Regions from separate parts of the Streptomyces sp. NPDC096048 genome, predicted to be linked through region 3. Evidence: riboswitches for the same ligand, from Rfam matches in the RefSeq annotation. Region 3 holds a riboswitch; each other region holds the start of a gene.

Region 1 (4,758 bases), on a different contig from region 3:
GCCGAGCATCTCGGCGATGTCGGGGACGGTGAGCCAGGCAGGCACGAGAGCATCGATCTTTGCGTCAATCTCGGTCACGTCTCAAGCCTGCCATCTGGCACTGACAGTCGGAAACCGGACCCGTCCGACCCGGGCCGTCGCGCTCCGGCGAAGGGGCTACGCCGTCGCCGCCTTGAGCGGCCTCGCCGGGTCGGCCAGCAGTCGCGGGTCCATCGCCGCGCCCGCCTGGATCAGGCGCTTGCCCTGGGCCAGGTCCCGGGGGCGGCCCACCGCCAGCAGGGCGACCAGGCGGTCCTCGCGCAGCCAGCACACCGTCCAGGCCGGCCCCGAGGCGTCGCCGCGCCACAGCATGGTGTCGGTGGCCAGGTGGTGACCGGCGTACTGGACGAAGCGGCCGAACTGCTCGGACCAGAAGTACGGCACCGGATCGTAGGCCGCCGGGGTCTCGCCGGTGGCGGCGCCGATGACGTTGGCGGCGACCGTGCGCGGGCCCTGGAGGGCGTTGTCCCAGTGGTGCACCAGCAGCCGTTGGCCGTAGCGGCCGGAGGGGAAGGACGCGCAGTCGCCGACCGCGTAGACGTCCGGCGCCGAGGTGCGCAGGAGGGCGTCGGCCAGGACGTCGCCGTGCGCGCCGAGGTCGATCCCGGAGCCGGCGAGCCAGGCGGTGGCGGGCCGGGCGCCGATGCCGACGACGACCGCGCCGGCGGGCAGCCGTGAGCCGTCGTCCAGGACGACGACGTGACCGGGCTCCCCGGGGCCGCCGGGCTCCACGCGCTCCACGCGCGCGTGTGTGCGCAGTACGGCGCCCGAGTCGGCGTACCAGCCGGTCATCGGCGCGGCGACCTCGGCGGGCAGCGCGCCGGCGAGGGGCCGGTCGGCGGCCTCCACGACGGTCACGGCGCAGCCCGCCTCGCGCGCGGCGGTGGCGAACTCGGCGCCGATCCAGCCCGCGCCGACGACCACGATGTCGTGCTGCCGGGCGAGCACCGGGCGCAGCCGTTCGGCGTCGTCGAGGGTACGCAGCAGGTGAACGCCGGGGACGCCCTCCGCTCCGGGCAGCCGGATCGGTTCGGCGCCGGTCGCGAGGACGAGGACGTCGTACGGCACGGGTCCGTCGGAGGTGTCCAGGACGTGCGCGTCGGGGCGGACGCCCAGGGCCTCGCGGCCGAGCCGCAGGGTGATGCCGAGTGCTTCGAAGTCGACGTCGAAGGCCGAGCCCTCGGCCGTGCCGAGCAGGACGGCCTTGGACAGCGGGGGACGGTCGTACGGCTGGTGCGGCTCCGCGCCGATCAGGGTCACGGTGCCGGTGAAGCCCTGCTCCCGCAGCGCGACGGCGGTCTGCACCCCCGCCATGCCCGCGCCCACCACGACCACGCGGCGCTCCGCGTCCGCTCCCCGTTCCCCGGTCTGCTCCTGCGTCTGCTCGCTCACCTGATCACCTTAGACACCGACGATCCGTCAGTCAGTGCTCGCGTTCGGTGACCTGCTCCACAACGCTCGTCCCGCTGCCCCGCCGCGACTCCCACTCCCAGGTCTCGTCCAGGCGCACCCGCCCGTCCGGCAGCTCGACGACAGTCGACACGCAGTGCCCCGACGACGTACCTCCGTCGGTCTTGAGCTGCACGTACCGGAAGTCGAGGCGGTCGCCCTCCCTGGTGCCCACCAGACGGCCGCGGACGACGTCACCGCCCGCGTACTCGGCCCATACGGCGCCGTCCTGCTCGTGGTAGGTGAACCGGGTCCGCGTACCCACCTGGCCGGGCGCCTGGTCGGCGACGGGGGCGAGAACGAGACCGTCGAGTGAACGCGCCACGGGCGGAGGCTCCCTTACAAGTGCGGTGCGCTGCGGGCTAGGGTGGCCAACGTAAAGCACTCGCGGGAGCCCGGACGCACCGGGCTGAGAGGGAGGCTGGCGGCCTCCGACCGTACGAACCTGATCCGGGTCATGCCGGCGAAGGGAGGGGCTGGACGCCCATGTCGTCACCACCGACTTCCGCTTCCGTGTCCAGATCTGCCGCGACGCACGCGACGGCCGCGACGCATGCGACGGCCGCCACGCACGCGACGGCCGCGCCGTCGCTTACGCCGGACGTCCTCGTCGTCGGCGGCGGGATCATCGGCCTGGTCACCGCCTGGCGGTCCGCGCAGCGCGGGCTCGCCACGGCCCTCGTCGACCCCGAGCCGGGTGGCGGGGCCGCCCAGGTGGCCGCCGGGATGCTGGCCGCCGTGACGGAGCTGCACTACGGCGAGCAGACACTGCTCGCGCTGAACCTCGCCTCGGCCCGCCGCTACCCGGAGTTCGCGGCCGAGCTGGCCGACCTCACGGGCCACGACCTCGGTTACCGCCGGTGCGGCACCCTCGCCGTCGCGCTGGACGCCGACGACCGGGCCCACCTGCGGGAACTGCACGCGCTGCAGCAGCGGTCGGGCCTGGAGTCCGAGTGGCTGACGGGGCGCGAGTGCCGGCGACTGGAGCCGATGCTCGCGCCGGGTGTGCGCGGGGGGCTCCGGGTGGAGGGCGACCATCAGATCGACCCGCGGCGCCTCGCCGGCGCCCTCGTGGCCGCCTGCGAACGCGCGGGCGTCGTCTTCCACCGGGCGTGGGCCGACCGGCTCACCGTCGTGCGCGGCGGCGAGCGGGCCACGGGTGTCGTCACGGCCGACGGCACCGCGCTGGGGGCCGGGCAGGTGGTGCTGGCCGGCGGCAGCCTGAGCGGACGGCTCACGGGCGTCCCGGACGACGTCCTGCCGCCGGTGCGGCCCGTGAAGGGGCAGGTGCTGCGGCTGACGATGCCGCGGACGCACGGGCCGCTGCTGAACCGGACGGTGCGCGCCGTGGTGCGCGGCAACCCCCTCTACCTGGTGCCCCGGGAGAACGGCGAGCTGGTCGTCGGTGCCACCAGCGAGGAGCTGGGCTGGGACACCACGGTCACCGCGGGCGGCGTCTACGAGCTGCTGCGCGACGCCCACGAGCTGGTCCCCGGCATCACCGAGCTGCCCCTGGCGGAGACCCGGGCGGGTCTGCGCCCCGGCTCCCCGGACAACGCCCCGCTGCTCGGCCCGACCGGGCTGGAGGGCCTGCTGCTGGCCACCGGGCACTACCGCAACGGCGTCCTGCTCACCCCGGTCACCGGCGACGCCATGGCACACGCCCTGACCACCGGGGAGCTGCCGGCCGAGGCCCGCCCCTTCACCCCCCGGCGCTTCGGCGCCGTCCCCGCACTCCCGGAAGTCTCGGAGCAGCCCGCATGAACATCTCCGTCAACGGCGAGCCGCGCCAGGTGGCGCCCGGCACGGCCCTGGACGCCCTGGTGGGCACGCTCACCGCGGCGCCGTCCGGAGTGGCCGCCGCCCTGAACGAAACCGTCGTCCCGCGCGCGCAGTGGCCCGCCACCACGCTGGCCGACGGCGACCGCGTCGAAGTCCTCACCGCCGTCCAGGGAGGCTGACCATGGCCGACGATCCCTTTGTCCTCGGCGGTACGTCCTACGGGTCCCGCCTGATCATGGGCACCGGCGGGGCGCCCAGCCTCGACGTGCTGGAGCGCGCGCTCGTGGCCTCCGGGACCGAGCTGACGACCGTCGCGATGCGGCGCGTGAACGCCTCGGTGCACGGGTCCGTGCTGTCGGTGCTGGAGAAGCTCGGCATCCGGGTGCTGCCGAACACGGCGGGCTGCTTCACCGCCGGGGAGGCGGTCCTCACCGCCCGGCTCGCGCGCGAGGCCCTCGGCACCGATCTGGTCAAGCTGGAGGTCATCGCCGACGAGCGCACCCTGCTGCCGGACCCGATCGAGACGCTGGACGCGGCCGAGACGCTGGTCGACGACGGGTTCACGGTGCTGCCGTACACCAACGACGACCCGGTCCTCGCGCGGAAGCTGGAGGATGTCGGGTGCGCGGCGATCATGCCGCTCGGCTCGCCGATCGGGTCGGGGCTGGGCATCCGCAACCCGCACAACTTCGAGCTGATCGTGGAGCACGCGCGCGTGCCGGTGATTCTGGACGCGGGGGCGGGTACGGCATCGGACGTGGCGCTGGCGATGGAGCTGGGGTGTGCGGGTGTGATGCTCGCCTCGGCGGTGACGCGGGCGCAGGAGCCGGTGCTGATGGCCGCCGCGATGCGCTCCGCGGTGGAGGCGGGGCGGTCGGCCCGGCGGGCGGGGCGAATTCCGCGGCGGCATTTCGCCGAGGCGTCGTCTCCCGCGGAGGGCTTGGCGGTGCTGGATCCGGAGCGGCCCGCTTTTCAGTAGCCCTGGGCTGTCCTGCCGTTTCCTCTCCCACTCACGTACCACCCGTTTCCGGTCGGACCAGAGGCGGGCCTCGCCCGTGGGGGTACATCGCCGTCGGCGGCCGGCCGTGCGTGCGTGGGCGTAAGAAGCGTCACAGGTGCGCTGCAGTACCGCCCCCGTTCGTCGGCGGCGACGCCGGGTGTCCGTGGTGGCTCGTAGACTCACCTGCGTGGACACGACCCTTCAGGACCCTCTCGTCGGGCAGGTGCTCGACGGCCGGTACCGCGTCGAGGCGCGGATCGCGGTCGGCGGGATGGCCACGGTCTATCGGGCCGTGGACACCCGCCTCGACCGCGTGCTCGCGCTGAAGGTGATGCACCCGACGCTCGCGACCGACGCCAGCTTCGTGGAGCGGTTCATCCGCGAGGCGAAGTCGGTGGCCCGGCTCGACCACCCCAATGTCGTACAGGTGTTCGACCAGGGGGCCGAGGGGGCGTACGTCTACCTGGCCATGGAGTACATCGCCGGCT
Region 2 (4,758 bases), on a different contig from region 3:
CGGTGGAGGCCAGCGCCTGCCAGGTGGTGAACCACAGCACGTGCCGCACGTCGGACTGGGCGAGCACGTCCCCGATCCGCCCGAACCGCCAGGATCCGTCGATCTCCAGTCCGCGCGCGACGATCGCGGCGACCGGGTAGGCGAAGAACACCGCGAAGAACGCGACGGGCCCGGCCATCAGGGCCAGCCGCGCCGCGCTCCCACGCCGGGTCCGGGCCCTGCCTACTTCAGTACGAGTGAGGTCCACGACTTGACCCACTGGTCGCGATGGTCGGCGATCTTCGCCGGGTCCATGGTCTCCGGGTCCTCGGCCTGCGGCCCGAACTTCCGGAACGCCTCGGGAATCCGCGCGCCCTCCCGCACCGGGTAGACGAACATGTTCAGCGGCAGGTCCTCCTGGAACTCCCTGCCGATGAGGAAGTCGAGGAGTGCCTTGCCGCCCTCGGGGTTCCCCGCGTTGCTCAGCAGACCCGCGTACTCGACCTGACGGAAGCAGGTGCCGGTGGCGACGCCCGTCGGCGCGGTGGTCGGCTGCGGGTCGGCGTAGATGACCTCGGCGGGCGGGGACGAGGCGTAGGAGACGACGAGCGGGCGGTCGCCCTTGGCCTCCTTGCCGCCGGCCGAGCCGGAGAACTCCTCGTTGTACGCCTGCTCCCAGCTGCCGACGACCTTGACGCCGTTCGCCTTCAGCTTCTTCCAGTAGTCCTCCCAGCCCCGGTCGCCGTAGTGGGCGGCGGTGCCGAGCAGGAAGCCGAGGCCGGGCGAGGAGCTGCCCGCGTTCTCGGTGACGAGCAGGTCCTTGTACTCGGGCTTGACCAGGTCGTCGAAGGAGTCCGGCGGGGTCAGCTCGCGCTTGCTGAAGTACGCCTTGTCGTAGTTGACGCAGACGTCGCCGGTGGTGACGGGCGTGACCCGGTGCTGGTCCTGGTCGGCCCGGTACTCGGGGAGGACCAGGTCGGAGCCCTTCGCCTCGTACGGCTGGAACAGCCCGTTGTCGAGCGCGCGGGACAGCAGCGTGTTGTCGACGCCGAAGAGGACGTCGCCCTGGGGGTTGTCCTTGGTGAGGATGGCCTTGTTGACGGCCTGCCCGGCGTCGCCGTCCTCCAGCACCCGGACCTTGTAGCCGGACTTCTTCTCGAACGCGGCGATGACGTCCTTCGACGCGGCCCACGAGTCGTGGCTGACGAGGGTCACGGTCTTGGACCCGCCGGAGCCCTGACCGTCGCCGTCGGACGACGATCCGCAGGCGGCCAGGCCGCCGACCATGCCGAGCGCTACGGCCACGACGCCGGCCTTCTTGGTGATGCTCACTGAATTCCTCCTGGGTGACCAGGAGAAGACGCGGCCCCGCCCGGAACCCCTGGCGAGGGTCCCGGGCAGGGCGCAACAGCTCGAGTGGTGACCGATCTCCCTACCCAGAATGACCTGGGCCAGGTTCGGAGGGTCTGCGGCCGGTGCCGCACTCTCAGCGCTGTGGCGCTCCCCTGTCGGAATATGAAGATGTAGTTCCGTATGACATATCACGTATGACGTATGCGACTGTCGTACGACGATGTGCTGACGTCGGTCAGGTTACCGCTCGCTCGCGGCGAGCTGACCACACGCCCCGTCGATCTCCTGCCCACGGGTGTCCCGGATCGTCACCGGCACACCATGCGCCGCGATCGCCGCCACGAACGCCTTCTCGTCCTCGGGCCGCGACGCGGTCCACTTCGAGCCGGGCGTGGGGTTGAGCGGGATGAGGTTGACGTGCACGGGCCGGCCCTTGAGCAGCCGCCCGAGCCGGTCGCCGCGCCATGCCTGGTCGTTGATGTCCCGGATCAGCGCGTACTCGATCGACAGCCGCCGGCCCGACCGCTCCGCGTACTCGAACCCGGCGTCCAGCACCTCGCGCACCTTCCAGCGCGTGTTGACGGGGACGAGGGTGTCGCGCAGCTCGTCGTCGGGGGCGTGCAGCGAGATGGCGAGGCGGCATTTGAAGCCCTCGTCGGCGAAGCGGTGGATCGCCGGGACGAGGCCGACCGTGGAGACCGTGATGCCGCGCTGGGAGAGGCCCAGTCCGTCGGGCTCGGGATCGGTGAGACGTCGGATGGAACCGACGACGCGGTTGTAGTTGGCGAGGGGCTCGCCCATGCCCATGAACACGATGTTGCTCAGCCGGGCCGGGCCCCCGGGGACCTCGCCGTCCCGCAGGGCGCGCATTCCGTCCACGATCTGGTGCACGATCTCGGCGGTGGACAGGTTCCGGTCCAGGCCCGCCTGTCCCGTGGCACAGAACGGGCAGTTCATGCCGCAGCCCGCCTGGGAGCTGATGCACATGGTCACCCGGTCCGGGTAGCGCATGAGGACGGACTCGACGAGCGTCCCGTCGAACAGCTTCCACAGCGTCTTACGGGTGGTGCCCTGGTCGGTCGACAGATGCCGCACGACCGACATCAGCTCGGGCAGCAGCGCCTCCCGGAGCCCCTGGCGGGACCCGGCGGGAATGTCGGTCCACTGCTCGGGATCGTGCGCGTACCGCGCGAAGTAGTGCTGCGAGAGCTGCTTCGCACGGAACGGCTTCTCGCCGATCGCGGCGACGGCCTCCTTGCGCTCGGCGGGCGTGAGGTCGGCGAGGTGCCGCGGCGGCTTCTTGGCTGCGCGGGGGGCGACGAATGTGAGTTCTCCGGGCTTAGGCATGACTCGACCAGTGTCGCAGATCGACTCGGGTGGCCCGGGCCGTCGGGGTGCGGGGAGGCCGTTGGTGGTGGTCGGCGGATTTCGCACCACCACATCGACGCTTGACCTGAACCAAACTTGAGCTTTTAGGCTCCGGTCCAAGCCGCGGAAACCGATCAGCGGTGCCTTTTCGAGGAGGTTCGCCATGAGCGAGCGCACAGCCGACTTCGAGATCCCCGACCGCTACCGCTATGCCGTGATCCCGCACATCATGGTCGACGACGCCGCCGCGGCGATCGACTTCTACCGGCGGGCGTTCGGCGCCCGTGAGAACTTCAGGATCGATGCTCCGGGCGGTGGGGTCATGCACGCCGAGATCACCATCGGGCGGTCGGTCCTGATGCTGGGCGACTCCAGCGTGGACGAGGCGGAGGCCGCATCCTTCGCCGCGCCGGCCTCGCTCGGCGGAGGCACGTCCGTCACGTTGCATGTCTTCGTGGCGGACGTCGACAGCCTGGCCGAGCGAGCGGAGGCCGCCGGCGCGGAGATCCTCCAGCCGCCGAAGGACATGTTCCACGGTGACCGCACCGTCATCCTCAAGGATCCTTCGGGCCACATGTGGGTGTTTCTGACCCACATCGAGGACGTCTCGGAGGAGGAGCTACGGCGTCGCCTGACCGCTGCCGGGTGACCGGTCACGACCTGATGCCGTCAAGGAGGTTCAGCCGGGCCCCGGCCATGGCTCCCGCTGGGCCCTGGACACGGCTGGGCCCGCCGCCCAGGGGACGGCGGGCCCTCACCCACCAAGAAGACGACCGGGCCGTCAGCCGGACCCGACGAAGATCACCAACAGCAGCCACACCACCGGCGCCGTCGGCAGCAGCGAGTCCAGGCGGTCCATGATGCCGCCGTGGCCCGGAAGCAGCGTGCCCATGTCCTTGATGCCGAGGTCCCGCTTGATCATGGACTCGCCGAGGTCCCCCAGCGTGGCACTGACGGCGACCGCGAGACCGAGCACCAGGCCCTGCCACCAGGCGCCGTCGTCGATCATGAACTGCATGCACAGCGCGCCGGCCACCATCGCGAACGCCACCGCTCCGAGCAGGCCCTCACGGGTCTTGCCGGGGCTGATGCGCGGGGCGAGCTTGGTCTTGCCGAAGCGCCAGCCGACGGCGTAGGCGCCGGTGTCGCTGACGACCGTCAGCAGCAGGAAGACCAGGACACGCCACGCACCGTCGTCCGCCATGAGCATCATCGCGACGAACGTGGCCAGGAACGGCACGTAGAAGGCGGCGAACAGTCCCGCCGTGACGTCCTTGAGGTAGCCCTCCGGCGGCTCGGTCATCCGCCATACGAGAACCGCCAGCGCCGTGAGCGCCATGGCGACCCACGCACCCTCGGCGCCCCGCACGTACCCGGCGACCACCATCGCCGCGCCGCCGATCGCGAGCGGCACGAGGGGCGCCTTGATGCCCTTGCGCTCCTCCAGCCGCTTGGTCAGCTCCCACAGGCCCACCACGACGGCGACGGCGACCACACCGACGAAGACGGCCTTGACGACGAACAGCGACGCGACGATCACCGCGCCGAGCCCGACGCCGACCCCTATCGCGGCACCCAGATCGCGCCCCGCGGTCTTCTTCTGCGGCTGCGGCTGCGCCGGCTGGGGGACGTCGGGCATGGGCTCCGGATTCTGCGGCACCGCCGCATACGGCTGCGCCGACGGATTCTCGCCGCGATACGTGTCATCGCGGAACGGCTCGTCTCGGAACAGGGGGCCGCTCAGCCGAGCGGCCCCCTGGCCGTCATCCTGGTCTCCGCCGTGTTCGGGTACGTCGGGCACGATGGGCATGGGGCGAGTCTGCTGCGCGTAGTGCGCATCGTACGCGGGACCCGCCGGGGCAGCCCCCTGGACAGGCCCCTGGTCGGACGCCCCCCAGTACCCGGCTTGTGGCGGCGCTCCCCAGGAAGAGTCGTTCATCAGACCTCGAGCAGCTCCGCTTCCTTGTGCTTCAGGAGCTCGTCCACCTGGGCGACGTACTTGGCGGTGGTGTCGTCGAGCTCCTTCTCCGCACGGCGGCCCTCGTCCTCGCCGACCTC
Region 3 (4,758 bases):
CCCGTCGGATGTCCTGCGAGATCTTCATCGAACAGAACTTCGGACCGCACATCGAGCAGAAGTGGGCCGTCTTGGCGGGCTCGGCCGGCAGTGTCTCGTCGTGGAACTCCCGTGCCGTGTCCGGGTCGAGGGCCAGGTTGAACTGGTCCTCCCACCGGAACTCGAAACGGGCGTCCGACAGCGCGTCGTCCCACTCCTGCGCACCTGGGTGGCCCTTGGCGAGGTCGGCGGCATGGGCGGCGATCTTGTAGGTGATGACGCCGGTCTTGACGTCGTCACGGTTGGGCAGGCCCAGGTGCTCCTTGGGCGTGACGTAGCAGAGCATGGCCGTGCCCCACCAGGCGATCATCGCGGCACCGATACCGGAGGTGATGTGGTCGTACGCCGGCGCGACGTCCGTCGTCAGCGGGCCGAGCGTATAGAACGGGGCTTCATCGCAGATCTCCTGCTGAAGGTCGATGTTCTCCTTGATCTTGTGCATCGGGACATGGCCCGGTCCCTCGATCATGGTCTGTACGTTGAAACGCTTGGCGATCGAGTTGAGTTCCCCGAGCGTGCGCAACTCCGCGAACTGCGCCTCGTCGTTGGCGTCCGCGATGGAGCCCGGGCGCAGGCCGTCGCCGAGGGAGTACGTGACGTCGTAGGCGGCGAGGATCTCGCAGAGCTCCTCGAAGTTCTCGTACAGGAACGACTCCCTGTGGTGTGCCAGGCACCACGCCGCCATGATCGAGCCGCCGCGCGAGACGATGCCCGTCTTGCGGTTCGCGGTCAGCGGTACGTACGCCAGGCGCACGCCCGCGTGGACCGTCATGTAGTCCACGCCCTGCTCGGCCTGCTCGATGACGGTGTCCTTGTAGATCTCCCAGGTCAGTTCCTCGGCACGTCCGTCGACCTTCTCCAGGGCCTGGTAGAGCGGCACGGTGCCGATGGGGACGGGGGAGTTGCGCAGCACCCACTCGCGGGTGGTGTGGATGTTGCGTCCGGTGGACAGGTCCATGACCGTGTCGGCGCCCCACCGGGTCGCCCAGGTCATCTTGTCGACCTCCTCCTCGATGGAGGACGTCACCGCCGAGTTGCCGATGTTGGCGTTGACCTTCACCAGGAACCGCTTGCCGATGATCATCGGCTCGATCTCCGGGTGGTTGACGTTGGCGGGCAGCACGGCACGGCCCGCCGCGATCTCCTCGCGGACCACTTCCGGCGAGACGTTCTCCCGGACGGCCACGTACTCCATCTCCGGCGTGATCTCGCCCCGGCGTGCGTACGCGAGCTGCGTCACCGCGCTGCCGTCCCTCCCCCGGCGCGGCTGGCGCGGCCGTCCGGGAAAGACTGCGTCGAGGTTGCGCAGTCCGCCGCGCGGAGAGGTGTGCTTGATTCCGTCGTCCTCTGGACGGACGGGACGGCCCGCGTACTCCTCGGTGTCGCCGCGGGCGATGATCCAGTTCTCCCGCAGCGGCGACAGTCCCCTGCGGACATCCGTGTCGACGAGCGGATCGGTGTACGGGCCCGAAGTGTCGTACAGCGTGACCGACTGCCCGTTGGTGAGGTGCACCTGACGGACCGGCACCCGCAGGTCGGGGCGCGAACCCTCGACGTACGCCTTGTGCCAGCCGATGGACTTCCCGGCCTCCGTGGTCTCCTCCTGGGCGGAGTTCTGCGTGGAGGCAGGCGTGCGTGCGTCCTTGATGGTCATGAGACCTACTCCCTACGCCGGCATTACCCGGTAACAGGTTCGGCGGTCGACGCAGCGGCTTCCGTCTGTCGACGCTTCGTGGGATACGTCACTCGGATTCGGTGACGTTTCCCGTGAAACATCGCTGGGACGGAGGTCAGCGCCCTCTCAGCCCGGTGCTCCGAGCTCCCGCGTGTACAAAGGTGCCTCCACGCTAGCGCCAATTCGGGCGCGGTGAACAGAGGGCCCCCCTCGTTCTTGCGATGATCGGTCGGTGACCACACCGCAGCATCCCCCGTTTCCACCGCACGAACCCCGCCGCGGACCGGGCTCCGAGGAAGGCACCGGCCGCGCGGCCGGCCCCGCTCCTTCCAGCGCTCACGGCGCGGGCGGCGGCAGACATGACACGGGCGGCGGCCCCGGGGCGGGTGACGGCCCCGGCGGTTCCGGTGGGCACGGCGGGCACGGCGGTTCCGGTGGGCACAGCGGCCCCGGCGGGCACGGTGGGCACGGCGGGCACGTTGGGCACGGCGGGCACGGTGGGCACGGGCACTCCCACAGCCACGGTCCGGCCGCGCCCGTCTCCCGCCACCTGCGGAAGGTCATCGCCGCGGTCCTCATCCCGTTCGCCGCGGCGGTGCTGGTCGGACTCGCGCTGCTGTGGCCCGGCGGTGCGCCGCCGCATGAACGCACCGGGGTCGGCTTCGACCGGCAGACGCAGGACGCCACCGTCACCAAGGTGGTCGAGCTGAGCTGTCAGTCCGTCAACGCCTCGGGCGTCCCCCCGACCGGCGACACCTCCACCGCCGAGGGCTCCTCCGCGGTGCAGCAGGCGCAGGGCGAGTGCAAGCGGGCGACGATCCGTGTCGACACCGGCAAGGACAAGGGCCGTACGTTCACCGAGATCGTCCAGCCGGACCAGTCACGGCAGCTGCACGAGGGCCAGAAGGTGGTGGTCGCCTACGAGCCCTCCGCGCCGAAGGACCTGCAGTACTCGGTGACCGACATCAACCGCGGACTGCCGCTGGCCCTGCTCGCCGGCATCTTCGCGCTCGCCGTCGTGGTCGTCGGACGGCTGCGGGGTCTCATGGCCCTGGTCTCGCTGGCCATCAGCTTCCTGCTGCTGAACTTCTTCATCCTGCCCGCGATCCTGCAAGGGTCGAACCCGCTGGCCGTGGCGGTGGTCGGGGCCAGCGCCATCATGCTGATCGCGCTGTACCTGTGCCACGGCCTGTCGGCCCGCACGTCCGTCGCGGTGCTCGGCACCCTGATCTCGTTGCTGCTGATCGGTGTGCTCGGATCGCTGTTCATCGACTGGGCCGCGCTCACCGGCAACACGGACGACAACACCGGCCTCATCCACGGCCTGTATCCGACGATCGACATGAGCGGCCTGCTGCTCGCCGGAGTCATCATCGGTTCGCTCGGCGTGCTCGACGACGTGACGGTCACCCAGACCTCGGCGGTCTGGGAACTGCACGAGGCCAATCCGACGATGGGCTGGCGGGGACTGTACCGAGCGGGCATCCGGATCGGGCGGGACCACATCGCCTCGGTCGTCAACACGCTCGTCCTCGCCTACGCGGGCGCCGCCCTGCCCCTGCTGCTGCTGTTCTCGATCGCGCAGAGCGGGGTGGGGACGGTCGCCAACAGCGAGTTGGTGGCGGAGGAGATCGTGCGCACGCTGGTCGGCTCGATCGGCCTGGTGGCGTCCGTTCCGGTCACCACGGCCCTCGCGGCCCTCGTCGTATCGGCCGACCGATCGGCCGGCCCCCCGGCGGCACAGGCCGCCGGGGCGGCGCCGGGCGGCGGCGCGACGCCGGGCGCCGCCCCGGCTCCCGTACGCGGGCGGGGCCGTCGGCGTAAGCGCTGACCAGTCGGCGCCCCGCCGGCAGCCGATCGCGGCGAAGCGTTACGCCACCGTCGAAGAACTGCCAAAACGGTTCAGCCCGCGCTCTGTTCTTCCGCCAGGATGCGGTCCAAGGCCTCGTCGAGGTGGGCGTCGAAGTCGGCGAGTGCCCCCTCCTGCCCCAGCGGCACCAGCTTGTCGGTGCGGTCGAGGAACGCCACCAGCGGCGCCGCCGACGAACGGAACAGCGCCTGGTCGCTGCCGACCTGAAGCCTGATCAGCACCTCGGCCAGCGGCTCGGGATCGACGGGGGCGATGCGAACGTCACCGTCACCGCACGGTCGGCCCACCCCGTCGACCAGCAACTCCCGGCCGAAAGCCCAGGTCACCGGCGCATCTCCGGGCAGATGGAAAGTCAGTCGCACGGCATAGGGATCACAGGTCTCGTAGCGCAGCTCCACCGGAATACGGAAAGAGAGCTCCTCGGACACGAGAAAGCTCATCATGACCTCTGCCTGTACGGACTCGCCCATCGCCTACCCCGTCATTCGCCGTCGACTGGCCGGGAATCAAACCTCTAACACTGATGGCATCTTGCTTAACGTACACACCAGATCACAAGGAGTGAGTTTTCAGATACTGATAGAGATCGCCAGCGACCCCAGAAGTCGCCCCACCTCGTCCTGCAAACGCTCCGCCGCGGGCAGCAGCCGGTCGGCCTGATGGAGGGGCAAGGAGATGGCCATCGTCGCGGCCGTGGTGCCCACGGTGATCGGAATAGCCGCGCAGACCGTCCCCAGGGCGTACTCCTGGCGCTCGGTCACCGGCGTCATCCGCCGTATGCGTTCCAGCCGTCTCTGCAGGGCATTGCCATCACGCACCGTGTACGGCGTGACGGGCTGCACGGGGTAGCGGTCCAGGTGGTCGCGGCGGGCGTCCTCGTCCAGCTGGGACAGCAGGCACTGTCCGATCGCGTGCGCGTGCCCGGTCTCGCGGAAGTCCGCCCACTCCTCGACCGCCGGATTGCCCGGAGTGTCGGAGACGCACATGATCTCGATCTCGCCGTCGCGGTACATGGCGTAGTACACGGGGACACCGATCGCATCCCGCCAGCGGGCCAGCGCGTCGACCACCGTGCTGCGACGTTTCTGCTCGGCTCCGTTGCTGCCGAGCCGCTCGGCCGCCTCGCCGAGGAAGAACAGGCCCTTCTCACGGCGCAGATATCCCTCGTGCACCA

What was found. A riboswitch is a leader RNA that binds a small molecule or an ion and turns the genes downstream of it on or off. The one in region 3 is predicted to bind thiamine pyrophosphate.
Region 1: linked by a shared signal. The riboswitch ahead of thiO (glycine oxidase ThiO) and the one ahead of thiC (phosphomethylpyrimidine synthase ThiC) in region 3 are both predicted to bind thiamine pyrophosphate.
Region 2: linked by a shared signal. The riboswitch ahead of ACIQ6R_RS30235 (thiamine ABC transporter substrate binding subunit) and the one ahead of thiC (phosphomethylpyrimidine synthase ThiC) in region 3 are both predicted to bind thiamine pyrophosphate.

What each region holds. Positions count from the first base shown of each region.
Region 1 is NZ_JBIWGG010000003.1:388,580-393,337, forward strand. It holds gene ACIQ6R_RS09710 (Rv2175c family DNA-binding protein) at 1-78, opposite strand, end outside; gene ACIQ6R_RS09715 (NAD(P)/FAD-dependent oxidoreductase) at 157-1,431, opposite strand; gene ACIQ6R_RS09720 (hypothetical protein) at 1,463-1,813, opposite strand; TPP riboswitch at 1,866-1,977, shown strand; gene thiO (glycine oxidase ThiO) at 2,002-3,252, shown strand; gene thiS (sulfur carrier protein ThiS) at 3,249-3,449, shown strand; gene ACIQ6R_RS09735 (thiazole synthase) at 3,452-4,249, shown strand; gene pknB (Stk1 family PASTA domain-containing Ser/Thr kinase) at 4,458-4,758, shown strand, end outside.
Region 2 is NZ_JBIWGG010000012.1:65,723-70,480, forward strand. It holds gene ACIQ6R_RS30230 (ABC transporter permease) at 1-178, opposite strand, end outside; gene ACIQ6R_RS30235 (thiamine ABC transporter substrate binding subunit) at 223-1,311, opposite strand; TPP riboswitch at 1,391-1,496, opposite strand; gene rlmN (23S rRNA (adenine(2503)-C(2))-methyltransferase RlmN) at 1,573-2,679, opposite strand; gene ACIQ6R_RS30245 (VOC family protein) at 2,864-3,349, shown strand; gene ACIQ6R_RS30250 (phosphatidate cytidylyltransferase) at 3,482-4,639, opposite strand; gene frr (ribosome recycling factor) at 4,639-4,758, opposite strand, start outside.
Region 3 is NZ_JBIWGG010000007.1:190,585-195,342, forward strand. It holds gene thiC (phosphomethylpyrimidine synthase ThiC) at 1-1,693, opposite strand, end outside; TPP riboswitch at 1,686-1,875, opposite strand; gene ACIQ6R_RS20840 (YibE/F family protein) at 1,947-3,545, shown strand; gene ACIQ6R_RS20845 (SsgA family sporulation/cell division regulator) at 3,617-4,054, opposite strand; gene ACIQ6R_RS20850 (IclR family transcriptional regulator) at 4,154-4,758, opposite strand, start outside.